Regions from separate parts of the Streptomyces sp. NPDC086549 genome, predicted to be linked through region 3. Evidence: riboswitches for the same ligand, from Rfam matches in the RefSeq annotation. Region 3 holds a riboswitch; each other region holds the start of a gene.
What was found. Region 3 has a riboswitch for thiamine pyrophosphate ahead of thiO (glycine oxidase ThiO). Riboswitches for the same ligand answer to the same signal wherever they lie in the genome.

Region 1 (3,251 bases), on a different contig from region 3:
CGTCCACCAGCCGCAACGCGGTCTCCCGGCGCCGTACCGTCCAGGCGTGCACGGCGAGGATCGCGCCCACCGCGACGAACTGGACGATCGTGAGGACCGCGGCCGTGGACAGGTCGAAGATCTCGGAGGTCTGCCGGTAGATCTCCACTTCGAGAGTGGAGAAGGTGGGGCCGCCGAGGATCTGCACCACACCGAAGGAGGTGAAGGTGAACAGGAACACCATCAGCGCGGCGGCGGCCACGGCGGGGGCCAGCGCCGGGAGGGTGACCTTGCGCCAGGCCGTCAGCGGCGAGGCGCCCAGCATGCGCGCGGCCTCCTCCTGACGCGGGTCGAGCTGTGACCACAGGCCGCCGACCGTCCGTACGACGACCGCGTAGTTGAAGAAGACGTGCGCCAGCAGGATCGCCCACACGGTCGTGTCCAGCCGTACGCCCCACAGGTCGTCGAGCAGCCCGCCCCGGCCGACCAGCGCGAGGAACGCCGTACCCACGACGACGGTGGGCAGCACGAACGGAACGGTGACGACGGCCCGCAGGACCTGCTTGCCCGGGAAGTCGAGGCGCGCGAAGACATACGCGGCGGGCAGCGCCACCAGCAGGGTGAGCGCGGTGGAGGCGAGCGCCTGCCAGGTGGTGAACCACACAACGTGCCGGATGTCGGACTGCGTGACGACGTCCACGATCCGCCCGAACCGCCAGGCTCCGTCGACCTTCAGTCCGCGGGCGACGATCGCGGTGACGGGGTACGCGAAGAACAGCGCGAAGAACGCGACCGGCCCGGCCATCAGCCCGAGCCGCGCCGCGTTCCCCCTGCCGCCCTTACGGACGGCGCCCTTGCGGGGGGCCGCTTCGGCTACTTCAGTACCAGCGACGTCCACGACTTGACCCACTGGTCGCGGTTGGCGGCGATCTTGTCGGGTGCCATGGTCTCGGGGTCCTTGGCGGCCGGGCCGTACTTCGTGAACTCGGCGGGCGCCTTCGCGCCCTGCACCACCGGGTAGACGAACATGTTGAGCGGCATGTCCTCCTGGAACTCCCTGGAGACCAGGAAGTCGATGAGCGCCTTGCCGCCCTTGGTGTTCCCCGCGTTGCTCAGCAGCCCCGCGTACTCGGTCTGACGGAAGCAGGTGCCGTCCGACACTCCGGTCGGGGCGGTGCTGGGCCTCGGCTTCGCGTAGATGACCTCGGCGGGCGGGGAGGAGGCGTACGACACGACGAGCGGCCGGTCGCCGTGCGCCTTCTTTCCGCCGGCAGACCCGGAGAACTCGTCGTTGTACGCCTGCTCCCAGCCGTCGACGACCTTGACGCCGTTGGCCTTCAGCTTCTTCCAGTAGTCCTGCCAGCCCCCGTCGCCGTACTTGGCGGCGCTGCCGAGCAGGAAGCCGAGCCCCGGCGAGGACGTGGACGCGTTCTCGGTGACGAGGAGGTTCTTGTACTCGGGCTTGACCAGGTCGTCGAAGGACTGCGGCGGGGTCAGCCTGTGCTTGCTGAAGTACGCCTTGTCGTAGTTGACGCAGATGTCGCCGGAGTCGATCGGCGTGACGCGGTGCTTGGCCTGGTCGACCCGGTACCGGGGCAGGACCAGGTCGGATCCCTTGGCCTCGTACGGCTGGAACAGCCCGTTGTCGAGGGCGCGGGACAGCAGGGTGTTGTCGACGCCGAAGAAGACGTCGCCCTGCGGGTTGTCCTTGGTCAGGATCGCCTTGTTGACGGCCTGGCCCGCATCGCCGTCGGGAAGGACCTTGACCTTGTAGCCGGACTGCTTCTCGAAGTCCTTGAGCACGTTCTTCGAGACGGCCCACGAGTCATGGCTGACGAGGGTGACGGTCTTGGAGTCCGCCGTCCCCTTGCCGTCGGACGACCCGCACGCCGTCAGCGAGGACAGCGTGAGGAGGCCGAGCCCGGCGGCGACGGCCACGAAGGTCTTGTTGTGCACTGGATTTCCTCCTGGGGTTGACCAGGAAGAGACGCGGCCCTGCCCGGGACCCGTGGAGGACTCCACCGGTGCCCGGGCAGGGCGCAACAGCTTGAGTAATGACCGAACTTCCTACCCAGAATGACCTGGGCGAGGTTCAGAGGGTCTGCGGCCAGGTTGCCGCACTCTCAGCGCTGTGGCGCTCCCCTGTCGGAATATGAAGATGTACTGACCGGGTCAGACTACCGCTCGGTGGCCGCGAGCTGACCACAGGCACCGTCGATCTCCTGACCACGGGTGTCCCGGATGGTGACCGGCACCCCGTGCGCCGCGATGGCCTCGACGAACGCCTTCTCGTCCTCCGGCCGGGAGGCGGTCCACTTGGAGCCCGGCGTCGGGTTCAGCGGGATCAGATTGACGTGCACGGGCTTGCCCTTGAGCAGCCGCCCGAGCCGGTCGCCGCGCCAGGCCTGGTCGTTGATGTCCCGGATCAGCGCGTACTCGATGGACAGCCGACGCCCGGACTTCGCGGCGTACTCGAACCCGGCGTCGAGCACCTCGCGCACCTTCCAGCGGGTGTTCACGGGGACGAGGGTGTCGCGCAGCTCGTCGTCGGGAGCGTGCAGGGAGATCGCCAGCCGGCACTTGAAGCCCTCGTCGGAGAACCGGTGGATCGCCGGGACGAGCCCGACCGTCGACACGGTGATGCCGCGCTGCGACAGCCCGAGCCCGTCCGGCTCCGGATCGGTGAGCGCCCGGACGGCCGCCACGACCCGCTTGTAGTTGGCGAGCGGCTCGCCCATGCCCATGAACACGATGTTGGACAGCCGGGCCGGACCGCCGGGCACCTCACCGTCCCGCAGTGCCCGCATCCCGTCCACGATCTGGTGCACGATCTCGGCGGTCGACAGGTTCCGGTCCAGCCCCGCCTGGCCGGTCGCACAGAACGGGCAGTTCATCCCGCACCCGGCCTGCGAGCTGATGCACATCGTCACCCGGTCCGGGTAACGCATCAGCACCGACTCGACGAGCGTCCCGTCGAACAGCCGCCACAGCGTCTTGCGGGTGGTCCCCTGGTCGGTCGACAGGTGCCGCACGACCGTCATCAGCTCGGGAAGCAGCGCCTCCTGCAGCTTGGCGCGCGAACCGGCCGGGATGTCGGTCCACTCGGCCGGGTCGTGCGCGTACCGCGCGAAGTAGTGCTGCGAGAGCTGCTTGGCGCGAAACGGCTTCTCGCCGATCGCGGCAACGGCTTCCTTGCGCTCGGCGGGCGAGAGGTCGGCGAGGTGCCGCGGCGGCAACTTGGCTCCGCGGGGGGCGACGAAAGTGAGTTCTCC
Region 2 (3,251 bases), on a different contig from region 3:
AGCCCATCGACGGATTGGCCTCGTGCAGTTCCCAGACGGCCGACGTCTGTGTGACCGTCACGTCGTCCAGAACGCCGAGTGAGCCGATGATGACGCCGGCCAGCAGCAGTCCGCTCATGTCGATCGACGGATACAGCCCGTGGATCAGACCGGTGCTGTCGTCCGTGTTGCCCGTCAGCGCCGCCCAGTCGATGAACTCCGAGCCCAGGATGCCGATCAGCACGAGCGAGACCAGCGTGCCGAGCACCGCGACCGATGTCCGGGCCGAGAGGCCGTGGCACATGTAGAGCGCGATCAGCATGATGGCACTCGCCCCGACCACCGCCACAACCAGCGGGTTCGAGCCCTGCAGGATCGCGGGCAGGATGAAGAGGGTCAGCACCAGGAAGCTGACGGCCAGCGCGACGAGCGCCATGATGCCGCGCAACCGGCCCACCACCACGACGGCGAGCGCGAAGATGCCGGCCAGCAGCGCCATCGGGAACTTCCGGTTCACGTCGGCGACCGAGTACTGCAGATCCTTCGGCGCCGAGGGCTCGTACGCGGCCACGACCTTCTCGCCCTGGTGCAACTGCCGCGGCTGGTCGGGCTGGACGATCTCCGTGAACGTACGGCCCTCGTCCTTGCCGGTGTCCACCCGGACGGTCGCCTTCTTGCAGGTACCGTTCGCCTCCTGCTGCGCGGAGTTGCCCTCGGCGGTGGAGGTGTCACCGGTCGGGGCCCCTCCCGAGGCGTTCACCGACTTGCAGCTCACCTCGACGACCTTGGTGACCGTGGCCTGCTGTGTCTGCCGGTCGAAGCCGACCCCCGTGCGCGCGTGGGACGGGGCTCCGCCGGGCCAGAGGACCACGAGCCCGACCACGACTGCCGCGGTGAACGGGATCAGGATCGCCGCGATGACCTTGCGCAGGTGCCTGGAGACGGGCGTTGCGGGGCCGTGACTGTGACTGTGCGAGTGGCCGTGTCCGCCGCTGCCGGATCCGGAGCCCTGACCGTGGTCGTGGCCGGGCCCCTCACTGTGCTCCGGCCTGTGCCCTTGGCCCTGCCCGTGGCCGTGGCCGTGCGGATCCTGCTGCATCGTGGTCACCGACCGATCATCGCAAGAACCACAGGGGCCCTCTGTTCACCGCGGCCGAATTGACGCTAGCGTGGAGGCACCTTTGCACACGCGGGAGCTCGGAGCACCGGGCTGAGAGGGCGCTGACCTCCGTATTCACGGTGTTTCACGTGGAACATGAGTTGTTTCACACGAAACACCGCCAGAGACGGAAACCGCTGCGTCGACCGCTGAACCTGTTACCGGGTAATGCCGGCGTAGGGAGTAGGTCTCATGACCAACAAGGACGCACGCACGCCTGCCTCCACGCAGAACGCGGCCAGTGGAAACGCGGCCGACGCAACCAGCGGGGAGGCCGGGAAGTCCATCGGCTGGCACAAGGGGTACATCGAGGGCTCACGCCCCGATCTGCGCGTGCCGGTCCGTCAGGTGCATCTCACCAACGGGCAGTCGGTCACGCTCTACGACACCTCCGGCCCGTACACCGATCCACTCGCCGAAACAGATGTCCGCAGGGGCTTGCCACCGCTGCGGGAGAACTGGATCATCGCCCGCGGCGACACCGAGGAGTACGCGGGACGTCCCGTCCGCCCCGAGGACGACGGGATCAAGCACACGTCTCCCCGCGGGGGCCTGCGCAACCTCGACGCGGTGTTCCCGGGCCGTCCCCGGCAGCCGCGCCGCAGCCGTGATGGCAAGGCGGTGACGCAGCTGGCCTATGCCCGCCGGGGCGAGATCACGCCGGAGATGGAGTTCGTGGCCGTCCGGGAGAACGTTTCTCCCGAGGTGGTCCGCGAGGAGATCGCGGCGGGCCGGGCCGTGCTGCCCGCCAACGTCAACCACCCGGAGATCGAGCCGATGATCATCGGCAAGCGGTTCCTGGTGAAGGTCAACGCCAACATCGGCAACTCCGCGGTGACGTCCTCCATCGAGGAGGAGGTCGAGAAGATGACCTGGGCGACCCGCTGGGGCGCCGACACGGTCATGGACCTGTCCACCGGTCGTAACATCCACACCACCCGCGAGTGGGTGCTGCGCAACTCCCCCGTCCCCATCGGCACGGTGCCGCTCTATCAGGCCCTGGAGAAGGTCGACGGCAGGGCCGAGGAGCTGACCTGGGACATCTACAGGGACACGGTCATAGAGCAGGCCGAGCAGGGCGTGGACTACATGACGGTCCACGCGGGCGTCCGCCTGTCGTACGTGCCGCTCACGGCGAACCGCAAGACCGGCATCGTCTCGCGCGGCGGCTCGATCATGGCGGCCTGGTGCCTCGCGCACCACAAGGAGTCGTTCCTGTACGAGAACTTCGAGGAGCTCTGCGAGATCCTCGCGGCCTACGACGTCACGTACTCGCTGGGGGACGGCCTGCGGCCGGGTTCGATCGCGGACGCGAACGACGAGGCGCAGTTCGCGGAGTTGCGGACGCTCGGGGAACTCAACCGGATCGCGAAGCGTTTCAATGTTCAGACCATGATCGAGGGCCCGGGACATGTCCCGATGCACAAGATCAAGGAGAACATCGACCTTCAGCAGGAGATCTGCGATGAAGCTCCGTTCTATACGCTCGGCCCGCTGACGACGGACGTCGCGCCGGCGTACGACCACATCACCTCCGGCATCGGTGCCGCGATGATCGCCTGGTGGGGCACGGCCATGCTCTGCTATGTCACGCCCAAGGAGCACTTGGGCCTGCCCAACCGTGACGACGTCAAGACCGGCGTCATCACCTACAAGATCGCCGCCCACGCAGCCGACCTCGCCAAGGGGCACCCAGGTGCGCAGGAATGGGACGACGCGCTGTCCGACGCTCGCTTCGAGTTCCGCTGGGAGGACCAGTTCAACCTCGCCCTGGACCCGGACACGGCACGGGAGTTCCATGACGAGACACTTCCGGCCGAACCCGCCAAGACGGCCCACTTCTGCTCCATGTGCGGGCCCAAGTTCTGCTCGATGAAGATCAGCCAAAGCATCGCGGAGCGGTTCGGCGGTGATGTGGCCGAGGGCGCCTCTGCCGAGGAGATCGCCGAGGGGATGCTCCAGAAGTCCAAGGAGTTCGCGGCCGGCGGGAACCGGGTGTACCTGCCGATGGCGGACTGACGCGCGGCCACTCAGGGCGCTGCCCCTGGATGGCGCATGGCTGTCCAAGGCAGCGCCTTGCGGCGTCTCCTTGCGATGACCCGTACTGCCCGAC
Region 3 (3,251 bases):
GTCGTCCCGCAGCAGCGTCAGGGTCCCGGACAGGCCCTTGACGACCTTGTCCCCGTCGATGAAGGCGGCGGGGACGTGCAGCGCGCGGTTCTCGCCACGGCGTACGGCGATGAGCTGGCCCTCCTTGACCAGCTGCCGCACACGTGTCACCTCGACGTCGAGTTGTTCGGCGATGTCGGGCAGCGTGAGCCAGGCGGAAACGAGAGCATCGGTCTTTGCGTCAATCTCGGTCACGGAAACAGCGTGCCATCCCTGACTGACAGTAGGAAGTCGGGCCCGTCCGAGCTGGGCGTTTTCACTACCGTACCGTCGCCTCCTTCAGGGGCCGTGCCGGGTCCGTCAGGAGCTCCGGGTCCACCGGCGTGCCCGCCTCGATCAGCCGCCGCCCCTGCGCCAGGTCCCGCGGCCTGCCCACCGCCAGCAGGGCGACGAGCCGGCCCTCCCGGAGCCAGCACACGGTCCAGGCCGGCCCGAGGGGGTCGCCGCGCCACAGCAGCGTGTCGGCCGACGCGTGGTGGCCGACGTACTGGACGAAGCGGCCGAACTGCTCGGACCAGAAGTACGGGACCGGGTCGTAGACGGCCGGGGCCTCGCCGATGATGTTGGCGGCCACGGTGCGCGGGCCCTGGAGCGCGTTGTCCCAGTGGTGGACGACCAGGCGCTCGCCGTACCGGGCCGACGGGAAGGAGGCGCAGTCACCGACCGCGTACACGTCGGGGGCGGAGGTGCGAAGGTGGTCGTCGGCCACGACCTCGCGGTGCGCGCCGAGCTCGATGCCCGAGCCGGCGAGCCAGTCGGTGGCGGGACGCGCGCCGATGCCGACCACGACGGCGCCCGCGGCCAGCCGTGCGCCGTCGTCGAGCACCACAGCGCCCGGCTCGACGCGCTCCACGCGCGCGTGGGTGCGCAGAGTGGCGCCGCTGTCCGCGTACCAGGCGGCCATCGGCGCGGCCACCTCGGCCGGGAGCGCTCCCGCGAGCGGGCGGTCGGCGGCCTCGACGACCGTCACCGCACAGCCCGCCTCGCGGGCCGCCGTGGCGAACTCGGCGCCGATCCAGCCCGCACCGACGACCACGATGTCGTGCTGCCGGGAGAGCACCGGCCGCAGCCGTTCCGCGTCGTCCAGGGTGCGCAGCAGGTGCACACCGGGGACGCCCTCCGTGCCGGGCAGCCGGATCGGTTCGGCGCCGGTCGCGAGGACCAGGACGTCGTACGGTACGGGCCCCGACTCGGTGTCCAGCTCATGGCCGGCGGGGCGCACGCCCAGCGCCTCGCGGCCCAGCTGGAGTTCGATGCCGAGCGACTCGAAGTCGACCTCGAAGGCGGAACCCTCGGCCTTGCCGAGCAGTACTGCCTTGGACAGCGGCGGACGGTCGTACGGCTGGTGCGGCTCCGCGCCGATCAGCGTGATCGTGCCGGTGAAGCCCTGCTCCCGCAGGGCGACCGCGGTCTGTACCCCGGCCATCCCCGCGCCGACGACGACCACGCGCCGCCCTTGTGACGTGCCCCGTTGCTGTGTCTGCTCGCTCACCCGATCACCATAGACAACTGACAAACTGTCAGTCAGGGGGCGTGCTGAGTGAGCTATTCCACAGCGCCGGACAACACTCGGTCTGCTGCCCCGCCGCGACCCCCACTCCCAGGGCGGAGCCCCGCGGGCTAGGGTGGCCGACGTACAAGCACTCGCGGGAGCCCGGACGCACCGGGCTGAGAGGGAGGCTGGCGGCCTCCGACCGTACGAACCTGATCCGGGTCATGCCGGCGAAGGGAGGGGCTGGACGCCCATGTCGTCACGTACGTCAGACGTCCTCGTCATCGGGGGCGGAATCATCGGCCTGGTCACGGCCTGGCGTGCCGCGCAACGCGGCTTCAGCACGGCCGTGGTGGACCCGGAACCGGGCGGCGGAGCCGCGTGGGTGGCTGCCGGGATGCTGGCCGCGGTCACGGAACTGCACTACGGCGAGGAGACCCTGCTCGGTCTGAACCTCGCGTCCGCCCGCCGTTACCCGGACTTCGCGGCCGAGCTCACCGAGCTGACCGGCCACGACCTCGGCTATCGCCGCTGCGGCACGCTCGCCGTCGCGCTGGATGCCGACGACCGCGCCCATCTGCGTGAACTGCACGCCCTGCAGCAGCGGTCGGGTCTGCAGTCCGAGTGGCTGTCGGGGCGGGAGTGCCGGCGTCTGGAGCCGATGCTCGCCCCGGGTGTGCGCGGGGGGCTGCGGGTCGACGGCGACGACCAGATCGATCCGCGGCGGCTGGCGGGCGCGCTGGTGGCCGCGTGCGAGCGCGCGGGAGTGGTGTTCCACCGCACATGGGCGGACCGGCTGTCGGTCGTACGCGAACGGGCCGCCGGTGTCGTCACACGCGAGGGCGACGCGCTGGACGCGGGCCAGGTGGTGCTCGCGGCCGGGAGCACGAGCGGGCGGCTCGCGGGCGTTCCGGACGACGTGCTGCCGCCGGTGCGGCCGGTGAAGGGGCAGGTGGTGCGTCTGACGGTGCCGGAGCGGCACGCGCCCTTCCTGAGCCGTACCGTGCGGGCCGTGGTGCGCGGCGGGCACGTGTACCTGGTGCCCCGGGAGAACGGCGAGCTGGTCGTGGGGGCGACGAGCGAGGAGCTGGGCTGGGACACGACGGTGACCGCGGGTGGCGTGTACGAACTGCTGCGGGACGCCCATGAACTGGTGCCGGGGATCACCGAACTGCCGCTGACGGAGACCCGGGCCGGACTGCGCCCCGGCTCCCCCGACAACGCGCCGCTGCTCGGCCCGACCGACCTCGACGGGCTGCTGCTGGCCACCGGGCACTTCCGCAACGGCGTGCTGCTCACCCCGGTCACCGGCGACGTCATGGCGCACGTCCTGGCCACCGGGGAACTCCCGGACGAGGCCCGCCCCTTCACCCCGAAGCGCTTCGGCGCCGCGCTCACCGCCTCCTCGGTCCACGTCCCCTCGGAGCAGCCCGCATGAACATCTCGGTCAACGGGGAGCGCCGGGAGATCGCGCCCGGCACGGCTCTCGACACCCTCGTGAAGTCCCTCACCGCGGCACCGGGCGGAGTGGCCGCCGCGCTCAACGAAACCGTCGTCCCGCGCGCGCAGTGGTCCGCCACGGCCCTCTCCGAGGGAGACCGCGTCGAAGTCCTCACCGCAGTGCAAGGAGGCTGACCCATGGCAGACGATCCCCTTGTCCTCGGCAACACGTCCTTCTCGTCCCGGCTGATCATGGGTACGGGCGGTGCGCCCAGCCTGG

Region 1: another riboswitch for thiamine pyrophosphate. It lies ahead of ACIPSA_RS33840 (thiamine ABC transporter substrate binding subunit); the one in region 3 lies ahead of thiO (glycine oxidase ThiO).
Region 2: another riboswitch for thiamine pyrophosphate. It lies ahead of thiC (phosphomethylpyrimidine synthase ThiC); the one in region 3 lies ahead of thiO (glycine oxidase ThiO).

The regions. Positions count from the first base shown of each region.
Region 1 is NZ_JBIVBS010000013.1:109,009-112,259, forward strand. It holds gene ACIPSA_RS33835 (ABC transporter permease) at 1-784, opposite strand, end outside; gene ACIPSA_RS33840 (thiamine ABC transporter substrate binding subunit) at 853-1,935, opposite strand; TPP riboswitch at 2,026-2,133, opposite strand; gene rlmN (23S rRNA (adenine(2503)-C(2))-methyltransferase RlmN) at 2,157-3,251, opposite strand, start outside.
Region 2 is NZ_JBIVBS010000007.1:266,130-269,380, forward strand. It holds gene ACIPSA_RS23775 (YibE/F family protein) at 1-1,078, opposite strand, end outside; TPP riboswitch at 1,159-1,338, shown strand; gene thiC (phosphomethylpyrimidine synthase ThiC) at 1,331-3,157, shown strand.
Region 3 is NZ_JBIVBS010000001.1:330,064-333,314, forward strand. It holds gene ACIPSA_RS01515 (Rv2175c family DNA-binding protein) at 1-234, opposite strand, end outside; gene ACIPSA_RS01520 (NAD(P)/FAD-dependent oxidoreductase) at 299-1,531, opposite strand; TPP riboswitch at 1,676-1,787, shown strand; gene thiO (glycine oxidase ThiO) at 1,785-2,969, shown strand; gene thiS (sulfur carrier protein ThiS) at 2,966-3,166, shown strand; gene ACIPSA_RS01535 (thiazole synthase) at 3,170-3,251, shown strand, end outside.